2 regions of the Paenibacillus sp. CH40 genome follow, and region 1 is predicted to be linked to the other one. Evidence: riboswitches for the same ligand, from Rfam matches in the RefSeq annotation. Region 1 holds a riboswitch; the other holds the start of a gene.
The links. Region 1 has a riboswitch for ZMP and ZTP ahead of NLX73_RS20450 (bifunctional 5,10-methylenetetrahydrofolate dehydrogenase/5,10-methenyltetrahydrofolate cyclohydrolase). Riboswitches for the same ligand answer to the same signal wherever they lie in the genome.
Positions count from the first base shown of each region.

Region 1 (9,002 bases):
TTTGCTATTTCCATGATGCTGCAGGGAAAAGATGCGGGCAGTACGACCACGATAGAGCAAATTGAGCAGTCACGTCAATTGCTGATGGATCACTTTGGTCCCAACGTAAAAGTGACGTGGGCCATGGAAAATAGATTTATTTTTGTGGAATCAAATCGTCCGCAGCTTAAAAAGGTTTTGGAATATGTGGATCAGTATGGCGATGAAGTCGGGATTTTGGATGGGTATCCGAATAATCTGTTTGGTCTCCCTGAATGGGAAGCACAGATGAACGAGTGGTTGTATATGTATCGTTATAATGCACTCAATGAGCTGCACCAATCTGGTTCGTTAGGATCACCTTCGGTGTTTGAAAGCATGGATACAGACCAATATCGGAAGTATCTGCCTAAATCATTGACTGGCTTTACGGTGAATCCTGAGCAGGCCCAATGGCTTAAGGAACATTTTAAGATCACCTCAGCGATGGGATGGTCGGCTACACAGTATAATGTGAACAACATGTATGGTGAGGGTTCACCTTTGATGCCTTACTGGTCCCATAAGGATAATCCGATTGTTCCGGCACAGGGACTTACAAATAATAGCGGTATCGTATTTATGAACTCGATTACGATTGATCCGATTGGATCACGTTATACCAAAGATTCCTCACGCTGGACTCTCCATCCGGGCGATCCATATGTGACCGAAACGGATGCGGCACCACAACTGTATATAGCGCAGCAGTATTTAGATAACCCGTATCAACGTTTGAATACAGTAAACTACATGTCCATTATTTTGGATGTCAACTGGCTTGCCAAAAACCATAACATGTCTCAAATATGGGAGAACTTTGTGAATCACTTCCCTGTTGACCGTGAGGTTGAGATTGTGGGCGTGGACGGGCTGAAACAGATTTATGAATCGGTAGCTGGATTGAGTAATGATCATACGGAGTTTTCGCTCATGTTTAGAGGCTCAGGCTTTAAGGCAGTTATGGACTCCAATAATTCACCAGCCAATCTGCGTTACTTGTGGACTGAAAACGCCTCACAGCGGATTATTTTATCCAAGGAGGATGGAGATGCGGCATGGTCCATTATTGACTTTACTGACTATACCCGAAGTCCAATTCCGAAGATGGCATACAATCTGGATAAGAACACGGATGTAAGCTATGTCACTGGAAGGAACTTTAAGCTGCATCCTACAGCTCCGTTAACAGCAGATGAAATTCAGCGCGTAAAGGATCGTTTGAAGGAGATTTACTTTGCAGAAGAAGTAAACTATCAGTAAGGATTTTGAATGACAGATTTTTTATAAGACTTGAGATTTTATGAAAAAGGGGCGCCCCTAGCCATGGAAATGGCTGTGGGACGCCTCTTTGTTTTAGAGTAAAGGTTTTACACCCATTCAATAACCTGATCTACAGATCGCCGGGTTTTGCCGCGCGGCTCGTTCAGACGGTATCCAAATGCCACCATACAGGAAATACCGAAATGTTCGGCATCCATAATGCCTTCTTCGGAGAGGATGCGTTCGATTTCCTGTTTATTAAAACCTTCGATAGGACAGGAATCAATGCCGATTTGAGCTGCGGCAGTCATCATGTTGCCCAGTGCGATGTAGGTTTGTCGGCAGCCCCACTCGAACAAGGCTCTTTTATTTTCCTCCAGCCCAAAATCAGATTTTAGAAAGGCATCATACACTTTCTCTCTGCCTTGAATCACTTCAGCGGGTAATTGCTGTACGTTCTCCATCATACTCTTGATATAATCGGAGGAGGCTACCATATCTTCAGGAAGTCTAGAGAGGATGAGTACAAAATGGCTGGCTGTTGGCAGTTGTTTTTGCGCCCCCCAAGAGTAAGGCAGCAGCTTCTCACGCATAGCTTTACTCTGAACGACAACAAATTTCCAAGGTTCAAAGCCAAATGAGCTTGGAGATAAACGACCGGTTTCAAGAATAAAATCAAAATCGGAATCGCTAATTTTCTTATGACTATCAAATTCCTTCGTTGCATGTCTGAACTCATATGCAGATAAGATTTGATCTTTAGTAGTAGTTAAGGTTTCCATCGTTATTCCACTCCTTATAGATGTGATTAAAATTGACGCTTACCAAGTGACATGCTTAATATTAGAATATACATGATCGTTTTTGAAGTACGCACATTAATGTGCTGTAGTATATAAAATGATACCAAGGAGGAGAAAAGCCTATGCGCAATCGGAAAGGCGGCTTTGGGGAATGTACCGCTGGAAATGATCAGGCGTGTCCAGTTGAGTTCACGCTGGACGTGATTGGGGGCAAATGGAAAGGGATTATTCTATATCATCTTATGTATGGGACTAAGCGATTTAGTGATTTTCGGCGGATCTGTCCGGGAATTACTCAGCGTATGCTGACACTCCAATTGCGCGAGCTGGAAGAGGACGGAGTCGTTCACCGTGAAGTCTACCAACAGGTTCCTCCTAAGGTCGAATACTCTCTAACTGAATTTGGAAAAACGCTGATCCCGATTATTAACCTGATGAAGGATTGGGGAGAAGAATATAAAACAAAACAGCGATCATCAGAAAGCAGTCTTCAGCAGCCTAGCCCCAATGTGTAGGTTTTTGAGACGGCTCCACGAAAAAAGACCTGGCCATCATTTTGGCAGGTCTTTTGTTTTTTAAAGTGAAATGATGCAAAGTTCGTTTTTCAGTTGACAGCAAGGACGACGCTTGATATATTTCTTGCGATATTGATAATCATTATCATCCGCATTGGAGATCATCTCCACAATATATAGGGGGCTAATCAGTTGAAAAGAAAATCGTATTTTATGATGACAGCTATGTTACTTGTATTGTCTGTATTCATCAGCGCTTGCGGCGGAAATAATAATGGAAGTAGTCCGGTTTCATCTTCAGAAGATAAGCAAGAGTCGGCTACTACTGGAGAGACTAGAAGCTTTAAAACGGTTAAAGGGGATATTCAAATTCCTGCTAAGCCACAGCGCATTGTAACGGATTTTTACGGCGGAGAATTGCTGTCCGTGGGTGCTAACGTGGTGGGTGTGGAGCCGACTGCGTTTCAAAATCCTTTTCTGACCGATTTGCTGAAGGAAAAAGGAACCAAAGAGGTGGGTGATCCGACCAATTTGGAAAAGACGCTGGAACTCAAACCCGATCTGATCGTGGTTATGAAGGATACGAATTATGAGGCTTTGTCTAAAATCGCACCTACCCTGTACATTCCGTACGGTACGACGACTAATATCTATGATACGGTCAAGCTGTTCGGCGATATCACTGGGGAAAAGGAGAAGGCTGAGCAATTTATTGCTGCATTTGATAAAAAGGCCGCTGAAGGTCGCGCACGTCTTAAAGGTGTGATTGACGAAAAAGCAACTTTCGGTCTGTATGAGCTGACGGACAAGCACGCACTTTGGATCTTTGGTGACAATGCGGGTCGCGGCGGCCAAGCTGTATACAATGCGCTTAAACTGAACATGCCAAAGAAAACAGTGAACTCCAAGGAACAAACGGTGCAGCTTTCAATGGAGGTGTTGCCACAGTATGACGCAGATTATATGTTCCTGACTACGTATGACCCCGAGAAAAAGGGTGACGCGCTCAAACAACTAAAGTCGTCCGCTGTGTGGGGGAATCTTCCAGCGGTGAAGAATAATAGAGTGTTCTTTAACGATTTTGATACGTATTATCGTTATGATCCAATCGCTATTACCGGACAAATTGATATGATCGTAAATATGCTGGTCGAAAGAGAAAAAGAGAATAAAGCTAAACAATAGATGTGAGATTCACATGGATAAGCACTTCACTACACGGACAGCTGACCGGGGTGAAGTGTTTTTTTGTTGAATTACTGAATAACAAAAAAATGACAATACGAAGTATAATAGACCAATATGTGATCTTTCTAATCTTTTTCAAGAGAATAGTAATGTGCAGATTAGCAAGGAGTGAGTCTATTGGAAACATTCTCGACAAATGAAATCATTCAGGCTGACCTAATGGAAGCATTTCATCGATTTTTTGGTTTAAATATAATTGAATCTGTTCCCATCCAACGAGGGTGGTTAAATCTAAAATGGAAAATCACCACGAACAATGGGACTTTTTTATTGAAACAATATAATAAACAAAGATATAAGGATTATAATTTTGATGATCTTTTGAGAGCGTTTTCTCAACAAGAAAGATTGCATGGGCTTGGTCTGGCGTGTCCACGGTTATTTAATCATGAGGGGCAAGTCTTTATGGAATCTGATCGTAGAGAACGCTTCCTAGTGATGGAATTTTGCCCAGGGACGTTGGTCTCACCAGGAGAAGCTAATGTTTACCAATTATATGAACTAGGCAAGGCAACCGGAAAAATGCACCACTGGTTAAACGACGGGACAATCAGGAGCAAAAGTACCCCGAAACTTGTGCTTTCCAGCCGTAAGGAACGACTAGCCCATTGGGATTCAGTATGGAAACAAGCGGAGGAAGCCGATAAAAAAAAGCTTTTGGCTGATATCGAAACCCAGCGCAAAGCAACAGAAATGATACCTATCGAGATAATGGATGCACCTCCACCCGGTTGGGCCCATCGTGACCTTTGGGCGGACAATGTTCTATTCAACGATGATAAGCTCAGTGCAATTCTGGATTTTGACCGATTGGATTATGACTATCCACAGTTGGATATTGCCCGAGCAGTCATGTCTTTTGCCTGGGATAAGCAGTTAAAACCTCCCCTTGTTTCAGCATTTATGGCGGGGTACAGGGAAGAGCATACGATGGTAGAGGGCTGTTTAACAAGATCATTACAATGGCTGTGGTATATGGAAAGTGTTTGGTGGATCAACGCCAACATGGACGAACATTCTGTGCCTATCCGATTCGCTAAAGAAATGAACTGGCTTGCTAGAAATTATAAAGTTCTGCCTGACTTATTAGCAGACATGTAGGGGATATATAGATGGAAAACAGAATGGATTTATAAGCGTCAACCAAAACGAATAAGAGATCGCATAATACGCGCAGTATCTAGCAATAAAAACCAGTCCAACATGAATCATGTTTGGACTGGTTTTTTATTTACTATTCGTCGTAATTCGATAGTATCTTCTTTTTGTATCCAATCAGCTATTTTTTTGAAGAAATGTTTTGGAACAGGTTAAACACGGTTATGAGCAGACTAATTCGCTATTCGACTGCGCACCATCAACAAGGTTTGTTCTTTGATTTGTCCGATTTCACGGATGAGTGCGGCTGTCTTGGTCTCATAGGAGTATTTGACATCCAAATCTTTCAGCGAAGCAAGGTTAATGTCGACGGTAAGCAGGGCAGATTGAGCGGCGGCTTCGAACAGGATCGCGCCGATGCCAAGATCCGAAATCACATTTTTATTGGACATTTCCACAATATTGTAGGCTTGCGACAATCCGTCCCGGCATACTTCCAGCAGGCGCATGGGTACCTCAATGGCAGCGATCACCGCTGTCTGTAAGGAATGGGTACGATAGCGCTTTTCTTCGTCCGTTTCCTTGGGCAAACGCAGCGCGGTCATGTACTGTTCAAAGGATTGGATGTCTGCGACCATTAGTTCCTCACAATGTGTAGACAATCTTTCCATGCTGTTAATGACGTCCGTGATTTGTTCATGGATATGCGCATATTTTTCTCCTTGTGAAAGGTTGGCGGTCATGGAGGTCATAGCCGCACCTAGTGCCGCAGCCAGTGCGGATACACTTCCTCCACCGGGGGTAGGCGCTGCACTTGCAGCCTCTTTTAGAAAATGCCCGATGGAATGATTCCACGACAGTTCACTCATGAATAGACCACCTCTCTGGAGTAGTGTTGCAGATGTATTGCTTTGAGCAGATTTTTGTATAAAATCGCAGTTGTTAAGGTGCCAACACCGCCGGGAACCGGAGAAATGGCATGGACCTTTTCCCCAACGTCTAAAGCGGCATCCCCCACTATTTTTCCCTCTAGCGTCTCATTAATTCCCGCATCTACCAAAATCAGACCGGGATGAACCATATCCTGTGTAATCACATCAGGGCATCCGACTGCGACGAAGGCAATGTCTGCATGGCTCAGATGCTCTGCAATATCACGTGTTCCTGCATGACAGGCGGTAACGGTGGCATTTTCTCTTTGCAACATGTGGAAAAGGGGAAGTCCCACTGTCTGTCCGATGCCCACGAGAGTGACATTTTTGCCTGCCAATGTGTGACCGTAATGCTTGAGCAGCTCGATACAGGCTTGAGGTGTTGCGGGATATAGTCCGGCGTCACCTGTTACGGTAGCCAGCTTGTTATCAGGTGTAATCCCATCAATATCCTTGTAGGGGGCGATGGATTGTTTAATAACGGAGGCGGAAAGATGTTGGGGAAGCGGCAGTTCCAGCATAATACCATGTACATGGGATGCATCGTTCAGACTGCCGATCAGGTGCAGTAGCTCGGTTTCGCTAACATGACGATCAAAAGTATGGAGATGAAATGAGATGCCCAGCTTCTCCGCTATTTTTTGCTTGGTCCGGGCATAGTAGGCAGATGCCGGATCACCTTCTACCAATAGGGTCGCCAGATGGGGACGGTGTCCTTGCTGCTTCATTTCTTCTACCTGTGAACGGATCGTTGCATACACTTGCTCAGCTGCTTCTTTGGATTTCATGATAATAGCCATAGTCCGAGCCTCCTCTGAATTTATCGCGTGATTTATCAACAGGGTGTCATGGTCATGTAAAACGAAAAAAAGTATTTGCACAAGGTCGTCAAGACAGACGAATCCTCTGCAAATACTTCTCCCAGGCGAACGGTACGCTTTTTTTGTATGCTCCCTCGTGGTTCATTCCACTGACTTCGCCAGTCACATACAGCGTTATTATAGCTTATATTTTAACAAATAATCCTCAGAAAAGAAACCCGCGAACATTTGGAAAACGGGTTATGTTACTTGTCTATATGACAAATGTCATATACCCGAGCTGACGTTTATGACTACAGCGTCTACAGTCTTCACCTTATACTGAGATTAGATCAACATGTACGCCTAACAGGATCAAGGTATAGGCGTCATTTTAAAGGAGGATCATAATGAGTATGACACAACTCCCATTAGCCCAATTGAAAAAAAATATGGCTCCCTACGAGAAAATAAACACGAAATCCAGCGTTCTGCAACTCATCAATACTTTGGGTCCACTGATCCTATTGTGGTATGCTGCTTATCTTAGCCTGTCGGTTTCGTACTGGCTGACGCTTCCCATTGCCATTGTTGCATCGGGGTTTGTGGTACGGACGTTTATTATTTTTCATGATTGTGGTCATCAATCCTTCTTCAAAAGCCGCAAGCTGAACGACATTGTGGGAACGATTACAGGTATTATTACGCTCTGTCCTTATCATCAATGGAAAAATAGTCATGCGATCCACCATGCAACCAGCAGTAATCTGGATAAAAGAGGCACAGGTGACATGTGGGTGCTCACGGTAGAAGAGTACACAGAGGCTTCCACTTGGACGCGGCTGGCCTATCGCATATATCGAAATCCTTGGGTTATGTTCGGACTAGGTCCGATCTATACTTTTTTGATTTCCTATCGCTTTAATATCAAGACAGCCAAACGCAAGGAAAAAATGAACACTCATGTGACGAATATATCCATCGTTGCATTGTATGCACTGTTGTGCTGGGCTATTGGATGGCAGGCCTTCCTTCTCGTACAGGCACCTATCTTTTTTGTATCCGGTATGTTGGGCATCTGGTTGTTCTATGTACAACATCAATTTGAGGATTCGTATTTTGAGCATGATGAAGAGTGGAGTTATATTAATGCAGCCGTAGAAGGTAGTTCTTACTACAAGCTTCCTAAAGTATTGCAATGGATTACGGGGAATATCGGATTTCACCACGTTCATCACTTGAGTCCCAAAGTGCCAAATTATAATTTGGAAAAAGCACATGAAGCGACACCGTTACTTCAAAAAGCAACCACGATCACAGTGAGTAGCAGTCTGCAATCTTTGAAGTTCCGCCTTTGGGATGAAAATACGAAAACCTTTTTGACCTTTAAACAAGTGAAGCCGCTCCTCAGCAAACGTGTTGCAGTCACGAAACCCATCCCTACACCTGTTGTAAGCACAGAAAGAAAATAACGTTGTACAAAACTTGGTATGATATGATAAGAGATATAAGTCAAGTGAAGTAGAAGAGGGTGGCAGGATGCAAAAATGGTATCAGATTTTTCAAAGAAATACTGGACTTAGCCCTTATGTGTGGGTCGTCTTTTATATCCTGCCCTTTTACTACTTTAGCTCTTCATCTACAAGTCATATTATTCTGGGTACTGCTATTATTTTGGTGTTTTTTGCATGTTATGTATTGGCTTTTGTCTCGAAAGGCTGGCTCATATACTTTTGGACCAGTGTACAAATTGCCATATCGATTACCATGACACTGCTGTTTAGCTATATGTATTTTTCCATATTTATCGCCTATCTGATCGGTAATATTAAAAGTAAGGCTGCATTTACGACGCTGTATATTATTTTAATGGTTATTACGATTGGATTGATCAATTACGGTTTTGTTTCTCAGAATCCCGTTTTTATTAAACAGATTCCTTTTATCCTGCTCAATCTGATCGGTGTGATTCTCCTTCCGATTACGAATTTTAATCGCAACAAAAGCGATCGGCTCCAAGTCCAATTGGAGGATGCCAATAAGAAAATATCGGAATTGATTAAGCTGGAGGAACGGCAAAGAATTGCGCGTGATCTGCACGATACCTTAGGTCAGAAGCTGTCACTCATTGGGCTGAAGAGCGATTTGGCGGGCAAACTGATGGATCAGTACCCGGAGCGGGCTCATGCTGAAATTAACGATGTTCGTCTCACGGCGAGAAGCGCACTAAAAGAGGTGCGGGAAATGGTTACTCAAATGCGCGGTATGCGACTAGAGGATGAACTGCTACGTATTCGGCAGATTTTAAAGGCTGCTCACATTGAA
Region 1 is NZ_JANAVQ010000008.1:107,738-116,739, reverse strand. Features, by position in the region: gene NLX73_RS20480 (S-layer homology domain-containing protein) at 1-1,281, shown strand, start outside; gene NLX73_RS20475 (NAD(P)H-dependent oxidoreductase) at 1,389-2,063, opposite strand; gene NLX73_RS20470 (winged helix-turn-helix transcriptional regulator) at 2,207-2,599, shown strand; gene NLX73_RS20465 (ABC transporter substrate-binding protein) at 2,792-3,784, shown strand; gene NLX73_RS20460 (phosphotransferase) at 3,965-4,948, shown strand; gene NLX73_RS20455 (cyclodeaminase/cyclohydrolase family protein) at 5,179-5,814, opposite strand; gene NLX73_RS20450 (bifunctional 5,10-methylenetetrahydrofolate dehydrogenase/5,10-methenyltetrahydrofolate cyclohydrolase) at 5,811-6,677, opposite strand; ZMP/ZTP riboswitch at 6,790-6,874, opposite strand; gene desA (Delta(5) desaturase DesA) at 7,088-8,149, shown strand; gene NLX73_RS20440 (sensor histidine kinase) at 8,217-9,002, shown strand, end outside.

Region 2 (9,002 bases), on a different contig from region 1:
AGAAATAAATTCAGACACACCTATTTTATCAAAATCATAAATTGATAAGTTCATTATTTTCTTATATAACGTTTGTTTTAAGTTTAAAATAATAGATTCATTTAAAAACGAAAAAAGGTGTGCTCTTCCGAGATTAACTAGAGTCTGAATTAAAAAGAATATTATAAAATAGAATGTAAATTTATATAGTTCATTTAAGTTTTGATTATATAAGGAAGTAAGAATTTTTGCCCATAATAAAGGTTGAGCAAGACTTAATATAACTGAAACTACTATCACACCTATATTTACTAAAAATTTCAATTTATAAGGACGAATTAGCACCCACATTCGTCCTAGTAATTTCAAGGTTATTGGATGTTTAATATAATCCATAATCTAGCCTCTCGCCTTGTGACTTTAAACTCTCTAAACAAATAATAATACAATTCATTCCATATTAATGTGATCATTCTCTCAAATAAATATTTTTTTGAATAAAAGCAATTTATATACAATAATATGCAAATTAAAAAGCTTATCCGATAAATGAATCGGAAAGCTTTCTCATCTACGTTTATCTATACTTCAAATTGTCCCATGCCCCCTGAAATTGCTGAAGCATTTCGTCCTTCGTGATAACCCCTGCAATATAGGCTTGCATACTACTGCTTAAATCCTGATTTAGCCCTTTCGGGAAGCGTTGAAAGTTCCAACTCCATATCTTGCCTTCCCTCACATGCCGAGATATTTCTGCACCTAGATCACCTGTCGTCTCGTCACTGGACGTGATACTTTTGAAGGCAGGAACAAACTTAAATTCCTTGATGATATAATGTTTGCCTGTTTCTGATGTGACCAACCAATTGAGGAATTCTTTTGCCTCCTGCTTCACAGGCGAATTTTTATTGATCACCCAGTTCGAGGCCACTCCCACCGCGAGTCTACCTCCTGTGGAGGGATCATTGTCTATAGGCGTAGGCAGAATACCCAAATTCAAGTTAGGATTAATTCCATCCATTTGCGGTTGCGTCCAGTTCCCCTGGTGCATCATAGCAGCCTTACCTGTCGAAAACAGTGTCACTTGTGTATTGTAATCCGTCGTGAGCGGATTGCGGTTCCCATATTTTATAGTCAGGTCAAGCAACTTTACCCATTGATCGAACACGGGGTTACCGGGGATGCGAGCCGTTCCTTTGTTTAAATCCTCAACGTAACTTTCCGGGTTCGGCTGTCTGGCAAACGGGATATTGATAAAATGGTTCCCCAGAACCCACCATTCCGCATACCCGTTAGCAAAAGGTATAATCCCTGCCGCTTTCAGTCGCTTGGCTGCTTGCTCCAGTTCATCTATCGTCTGAGGCAGTTTGGTTATGCCCGCTTTTTTAAATAAATCCTTGTTATAAACAAATCCAAATCCTTCCAGATTCATAGGCTGTCCATAAATCTTACCGTTAACCGTCATCGGCTTACGAGCGAAATCGTCCAGATCCTTCACCCATGGCTGATCCGACAAATCCTCCAAGTACTCCAACCACGTATCGCGGTCTTGGTAGCCCTCATTTGTAAAAATGTCCGGCTGATCGCCTGATGCGAATTTTGCCTTCAACGAAGCACCGTAGTCCGTACCACCACCGACAGATTGGATATCCAGCTTGATGCCAGGGTGGGTCTTTTCATATTCAGCCTTCAGCTTGTTTAACGGTTCCGATATCTCTACTTTGAATTGATAAATGTGTATCGTTTTTGTCTTACTCTGTTGAGCCTTCGTATTTCCACAACCTGCAAGTGTACATGCGAGCAGCACCATCAAGGAGATGACAAGTAACGCTGTTTTTTTCATCGATTATCTCTCCCTTCAGCCTTTGACCGCGCCGGCTGCAATGCCAGAAACGATGTATTTTTGCATCACCAGAAAAAACACAACAATTGGCGTGATCCCCAACACCAGTGCTGGCAGCGCCAAGTCCCATTGCTTGGTGTACTGACCAAACAACATATAGGTTGCAATCGGAATGGTACGCAGCTCAGGATCATTCAAAATGAGTGAAGGCAACAGATAGTCATTCCAGATCCATAAGGTATTCAAGATAAGCACGGTTACGAACATAGGCAGCAGCAGCGGACAAACGATGCGAAAGAACACCCCGTACCGGGATGAACCGTCCACCCTTGCCGCCTGCTCGATCTCAATAGGTACCGCTTTAATAAAGCCATGAAAAAGAAAAACGGATAAAGGCGCTCCAAAACCCAGATAACATAAGATCAGTCCCGGTATACTGTTGTTCAAGCTCAATACGTTGGACACTTCCATAAGCGGCAACATAATCGATTGAAAGGGAACTACCATCGCAGCCACAAGCAAACCGAACAGGAACCGATTAAAACGAGTGTCATGCCGAACCATCTGGTAAGCGGCCATCGAGCTGATTAGTAGCAAAAGCGCATTACTGACGATCGTGACAATCAGTGAATTCCCCAGTGCTGTGGGAAAGTTTATTTTATTCCAGGCGTTAGCATAGTTTTCAAAACGGAAGGTTGTCGGCCACGAAGCGGAATGGGCCAAAATGTCGCCAAAGGATTTAACGGAGTTTACGAGCAAAAAATAAAACGGAACCAGAAAGATTAACCCGATCACAATTAGCATTATTTCAGCAGCCCATGTGCCCAAACGATAGTTTGACGTTTTTCCCATTACATTTCGACCTCCTTTTTCTTCGTGAGACGCACCTGAATGCTGGTTATGATTGCAACGACCACAAAGAAAATCATAGCTTTGGCAGTCCCTAATCCAAGTCGATTATTTGTAAACGCTTCATTATATATGTCCAACGCTACAGACTCTGTCGACTTGAAAGGTCCCCCCTTTGTGAGAGCCAAATTCAACTCAAATATTTTAAAGGACCAGGATATCGCCAGGAACAAGCAGACGGTCACCGCTGGCATAATAAGTGGCACTACAATATGACGCAGAATCTGTCTTCGGCTCGCACCGTCGATTTGTGCCGATTCAATAAGGGCATGCGGGACATTATTTAACGAGGATATGTAAATAACCATGAGATAACCTGCATATTGCCACACAAACACAATGACAGTTCCCCAAAAAGCAGTTGGCCCATCACCCAGCCACGGCAGTTTAAAAAAAGAAAGCCCTGTTGCCTCACCTACTGCAGAAAAGCCGCGTACAAATATAAATTGCCAGATAAAGCCGAGCAGCAAGCCGCCAATCATATTGGGCATAAAAAATACAGTTCGCAGTGCATTACGGGTACGCAACGGTTTGGTAAGTGCATAGGCTAGGAAAAAGCCAATCAGGTTCGTCAGAACGACACCACATACGGTAAACCGGACCGTAAACCAGAATGCATTACGAAAATCTGGATCATCCCTAAAAATATGAATGTAATTCCCCAGTCCGAGCCATCGGATATTTTCAGATACTCCATCCCAGTTGGTCATAGAATAATACAGCCCCAGCAGGAACGGAATGACCATAATCAAGACAAAAAACAACGCCATCGGTCCTACAAATACGAGTTGCTGCAAAAATTGCGCGGATTTTCTTTGACTCAATGCAATCACTCCTTTGTCGTCGATCATGAAGGATAGCGCGCATAAACCCTTACTGTAATCGCTTATTACCCAAAAATGTATGTTTCGAGTCGTTCGGAAGCAAAAAAAGACTGTTCTCCTCCGGCTTACGGAAGGAAAACAGCCTATAACATAAAAATTATGAATGTCGATGAATTAGTATTGAGTTCCTGGATAAATCGGGAACTTATCTGTCAACTCGCCAACCGCTTGGCTTGCTTTGGACAATACAGTATCATCTTTCGGGTTTTTAAGGGTTTCAGCAATGATTTTACCGATTTTGACCATAGCCTCTTCATCCATACCACGAGATGTTGCAGCAGGTGTACCAATACGAATTCCGCTTGTTACGAATGGACTGGTCGGGTCAAAAGGAATCGCATTTTTATTGACTGTGATGCCCACGGAATCCAATACATGCTCCGCTTCTTTACCTGTGATATTCAAATTGCGCGTATCCAACAGCATCAGATGGTTATCCGTACCACCGGATACAATGTTAATCCCTTCAGCCAACAGTGTTTCAGCCAGCACCTGTGCGTTGCGAACTACGTTTTGCGCATAGGTTTTGAACGATGGCTGGAGCGCTTCACCCAAAGCAACCGCTTTGGACGCGATCACATGCATCAGTGGCCCCCCTTGAGTACCAGGGAAAATAGCTTTATCAATCGCTTGCGCCCATGCTTTGCGAGTCAGAATCAGACCCCCACGCGGACCACGCAGCGTTTTGTGTGTCGTTGTTGTTACAAATTGGGCATGCGGAACTGGACTTGGGTGAATTCCCGCTGCCACGAGACCAGCGATATGTGCCATATCCACCATAAACAGAGCGCCTACATCATTGGCAATGGAAGCAAAAGCTTCAAAATCAATAGTACGCGGATATGCACTCGCGCCAGCTACAATCAGACGAGGACGGTGCTTAAAGGCTGCCTTGCGCACTTCATCGTAGTCGATGCGGAAGTTGTCTTCGCGTACACCGTAAGCAGCAAAGTTATACAACAAGCCGGAAGCGTTAACCGGACTTCCGTGTGTTAAATGGCCACCATGCGCCAGATTCATACCCAGTACAGTATCTCCAGGTTTGAGAGCTGCCAGATACACCGCCATGTTGGCTTGTGCTCCAGAGTGAGGCTGCACGTTAGCATGCTCGGCGCCGAACAATTCTTTTGCGCGGTCACGTGCGATGTCTTCAACGATATCTACATGCTCACAGCCACCATAGTAGCGTTTGTTCGGATAACCTTCAGCATATTTATTCGTCAGCACGGAGCCCATGGCTTCCATTACTGCTTCACTGACAATGTTCTCGGATGCGATTAACTCGATATTGTGGCGTTGTCGTTTCAGTTCAAGTCCCATTGCTTCCATCACTGCCGGGTCACTTTTACGCAGGTGTTCCATCATGATTGATTACTCCCTCTCCATAGTCAATTGTTGGGTATACAAGCAAACGCCTGCTCCTCTGTTGGGTACCTCATCATCAATGCAAAAAAGATTAGTACAAACATGCCGCCATGCCAAATGCTAATCGCAGTTTCCGCCGACTTCTTGCTCCAAACTATACACTGCCCGTTGTCCACCAATAAGCGGAGGACGGGTGAATGCCGCTGTCACACGTGCTTCGCCAATCCAGCGAAGACTTGGGCGAAATGGAACAGCAATGGGTCGCAGATGCATGCCAATCAGCGTTTCGCCGATGTCTATCCCGGCATGGGCCTGCACGTTCGCCGCCAAACACGCGTCACTCATAGAACGATAGGCGACGGTGGCCATAGAGCCTCCTGCTGTACGAACAGGAACAGCTGCAACCTCCGTCAGTCCCAGTCGCTCCAGCACAGCCCGTTCAACGACCAGCGCTCGGTTCAAATGCTCACAGCATTGAAACGCCACATCAAAGCCATACTTCCTGCGGACGGACTCTACTCCAGACAACAGTTGCTGAGCCACATCGAGCGCTCCCGCCGTACCAATCCGACTTCCAGCCACTTCACTTGTGCTAACGCCAATAACTAGCAGGCGGCCAGCCTTGAGACTGGCTGCTTCTGCGATTTCCCGCACGACAGAAGTGGTCTGTGCTTCCAGCGAAATCTCATGATCCAATTGTCCCACTATTGGAACCTCCTTTGGTTGAACAGCCTCTCAGAGACTAGGCACGGTCTCATGCCCCAAATTCAACACACTCTCTCCTGATCACAATCTGACTATATTATAGCCGATGTTTCAGATTTCGAGCAGAAAAAATGGAAGAACCTTTAAAGGAATCAACTCTCAGCTAACAATCTGGCTCAACTTGTATATGAAAAAAAGAGCAGTCCACACCTATGTGGAATTGCTCTTTTGCCCAGGCGACCGGCCGTATATCCGATGCTCCATCGTGGTTAATCCCACTTTTGTCGCCAGTTACATCGGATTCTCATTTTTCCACCTTATCTTAACGGATTAGCCGCCGAAAATCAACAGATTCCGTACAAAACAGATGAGTAATACCAATTTTATTCGGAAGAAGCCTTTAGCTTGTCCAGCAGCTTATGCAGCGCCGTACGGATTTCCGCAGCTGTGACATCGTAGTCTTCTCGCGAACCGCCAAACGGATCTGAAATATCAAAGCCCGGAATCCGTTGGTGTAATTCAATCATTCGTTCACGCTCCTGCGCCGATAGCTCTTGTCCGAGTGAAGCCATCAACTGCTGTGAAGCATATAACCCATCCAACTCCTGTACATCATTCAACACCTCATCCCGGTTCTCCACATATTCCTTAAGCGTAAATACTTTGCCCGCCGTTTGGGGAAAGCGCTGAATGACGTGCTGTTTATGTCCTTGCGTCAAGGTTAAGATCAGATGCGCCCACCCGGCAAGCCCGTCGCTCAAAGGGGTTGAAGTGATCTGATCGGATATATCGTGATCACGTAGAACCGCCTCTGCATGTCGGGATATCGGCGCGCCTTCCATCGCGGCTACTCCCGCAGAACGCACTTCCAGTTCTAGCCCCTGCTCAGCAGCCAACTTACGCAGCATCCCTTCAGCCATTGGACTGCGACAGGTATTCCCTGTGCATACGAATAAGATATTCTTCAACGTTTTCACCCCCCGTATGTTAAAAAAATATATAAACAGAGGATTACTATAATCCTAATCCTTTACGATAACCCTGCACTTATTTTACACTGTCTACGCTAAAATCAAAACATAAACATAAAGCCGAATGCCAACAAAATGGCACCACCCACTGCTTCCCCATAATCTCCTAGATTACGGCTGACCTTGCGACCCAGCAGCAGGCCCAGCATCGCCATTGCTCCCCCGCAAAAACCAAACGCCAGAACGGATAGCACCAGATCACTCTGGAACATACCTAGTGACACTCCTACAGAAAATGAGTCAACGCTCACCCCAAGTGCAAACAGCAAAAGGCCTAAAGGCGAACGATGATCCAATACCTGTACGCCGTCCCCTTTAAAGGAATTATACACCATATGCCCGCCCAAAAGGATGAGTAGACCCCCTGCGAAGTAGGCCGTCACATGACCTAATAAAGAACTCATATAATGGCCTGTGAACATTCCCAGTAATGGCATCAGAATGTGAAAAAAGCCAATGACAGTACTGATGCGCAGCACGTCTCGCAGGCGTATCCCCTTCATGCCGATCCCTACGCCCAGTGATAACGCATCCATTCCTAGCGCTACCGCCATGATCAGAATCGTTACAACCTGCCCGGCATGGGCAGAGGCTGCCAGCATACTCCATCCCTCCATTATCCGTCTGTTCTTGTACACGTTATGCGGACAAGGGGCAAATCAGTACAAGCATGTACTGAAAGTACCCAATACCGAGACGAGGAGGGAGGAAAATTTAATATAAGAGGCTCTGATTCGACATAAGCTACAAGCGGACGATTCGGTGACCTGCCGCTTTAAGCAGGCGGTTCATGACGGCGTCTCCCAATCCCTTCGGCGGACAGGATTCCGCCAAAATGTAGGTGACGCCGTCCTCGTCGCAGCGACGCAGCACGCCGTACAGGCGCTGCGCCGCCTCATGGAGCGCGTCCAGCTTGCCTAGCGTGTAGACGCGTTCTCCGGCGTAACCGGCGGCATGCTCGTCGAACGCGAGCACTGCCGTGCGCTCTCCGCGCGCGGAAGCCTCCGCCAGCGCGGCGCGAATCCAGCCCGTCACCTCAACGGACGACGGGCCTTGTACCACGCTCAAGCGGCCTCGCGGCGCGTAGTGCGTGTACTTCATGCCTGGCGAGCGCGGCGCCGGGCTGTCCGCGTCTTCCCCGGGCGTAACAGTCAACGCCGGGTCCAGTACGACGGCGCGAGCAACCGCAGCGAGCTGCTCAGCCGTCACGCCGCCGGGGCGCAGGATGGTGACGGTTCCGTCGTCACCCGCCTGCACCACCGTGGACTCCAGCCCCACCCCCGTGGGACCTCCGTCCAAAATGCCGCCGATGCGGCCCTCCAGATCCTCTCGCACATGCTGTGCAAGGGTGGGACTGGGTCTTCCCGACCGGTTGGCGCTTGGCGCAGCCAGTGGACAACCCGCTTCAGCGATCAAACGAAGGGCTATCGGATGATCCGGCATGCGTACACCGACTGTATCCAGCCCGGCTGTCACACGCGATGACAGTGCCTGCGGCACTACCGGCAATACGAGAGTCAGCGGTCCCGGCCAGAACATATTTATCAGCGCTCGGGCCGTATCGTTTATTTCTGCTACCATACCCTCTAATTGATCAGCATCAGAAATATGTACAATGAGCGGGTTATCGGAGGGACGTCCTTTGGCAGCGAATACCGCCTCCACCGCTTTTGTACTACGAGCATCGGCCCCCAGGCCGTACACGGTCTCCGTAGGAAAGGCTACCGTCTCTCCAGCTTGGAGGAGTACGCCAGCCTCCCGTATGCCCTTTTCCGCCGCGATCCGAGTCTGTTCAGCCCAAACTTGGTCAGAAACATCCCCGTCAATGTTGCTCACAGGAACCAAACATCTTACATCCCACCATTGGGTATGGGAAGACCTCAATGCCTGCTTCAGCTCGCAATTTTCCTGTTCGTCCAGCTTTTGCTCCGATTTTTCCTTTTGCACAAAATCTCCGCGCAAGTCTTGCATTTGATTCGATTTATCACTCATATCAGATCATCCCATATCTTATTGTCATATACAGGCCAGTGATTTCGCTTGATCCTATAAGGCTACTTTGAAAGATCAGTTTATTTGGCTCTGCCATGTGTGTATCTATCGTAAGCTCCATTATAGCATATGGGGAAACTTACACTCCTCAACGTTTAGGCAAACAAGCCACTCACCCAGCTACACAGTCCCGCAAGTGCATCCCACAGAAAAAAACGTACTTCCGGCTCCTTGTCAGCGGCATTCGTCCGACTTTCTCCGTGATCCGTTTTTGCTGATACCGTTTGTGCCGCT
Region 2 is NZ_JANAVQ010000003.1:196,179-205,180, forward strand. Features, by position in the region: gene NLX73_RS10825 (ABC transporter ATP-binding protein) at 1-375, opposite strand, end outside; gene NLX73_RS10830 (ABC transporter substrate-binding protein) at 557-1,822, opposite strand; gene NLX73_RS10835 (carbohydrate ABC transporter permease) at 1,838-2,674, opposite strand; gene NLX73_RS10840 (carbohydrate ABC transporter permease) at 2,674-3,555, opposite strand; gene NLX73_RS10845 (serine hydroxymethyltransferase) at 3,730-4,980, opposite strand; gene NLX73_RS10850 (TIGR01440 family protein) at 5,101-5,688, opposite strand; ZMP/ZTP riboswitch at 5,909-5,990, opposite strand; gene NLX73_RS10855 (low molecular weight protein arginine phosphatase) at 6,069-6,653, opposite strand; gene NLX73_RS10860 (manganese efflux pump MntP) at 6,758-7,318, opposite strand; gene NLX73_RS10865 (L-threonylcarbamoyladenylate synthase) at 7,461-8,708, opposite strand; gene spoIIR (stage II sporulation protein R) at 8,864-9,002, opposite strand, start outside.
Region 2: another riboswitch for ZMP and ZTP. It lies ahead of NLX73_RS10850 (TIGR01440 family protein); the one in region 1 lies ahead of NLX73_RS20450 (bifunctional 5,10-methylenetetrahydrofolate dehydrogenase/5,10-methenyltetrahydrofolate cyclohydrolase).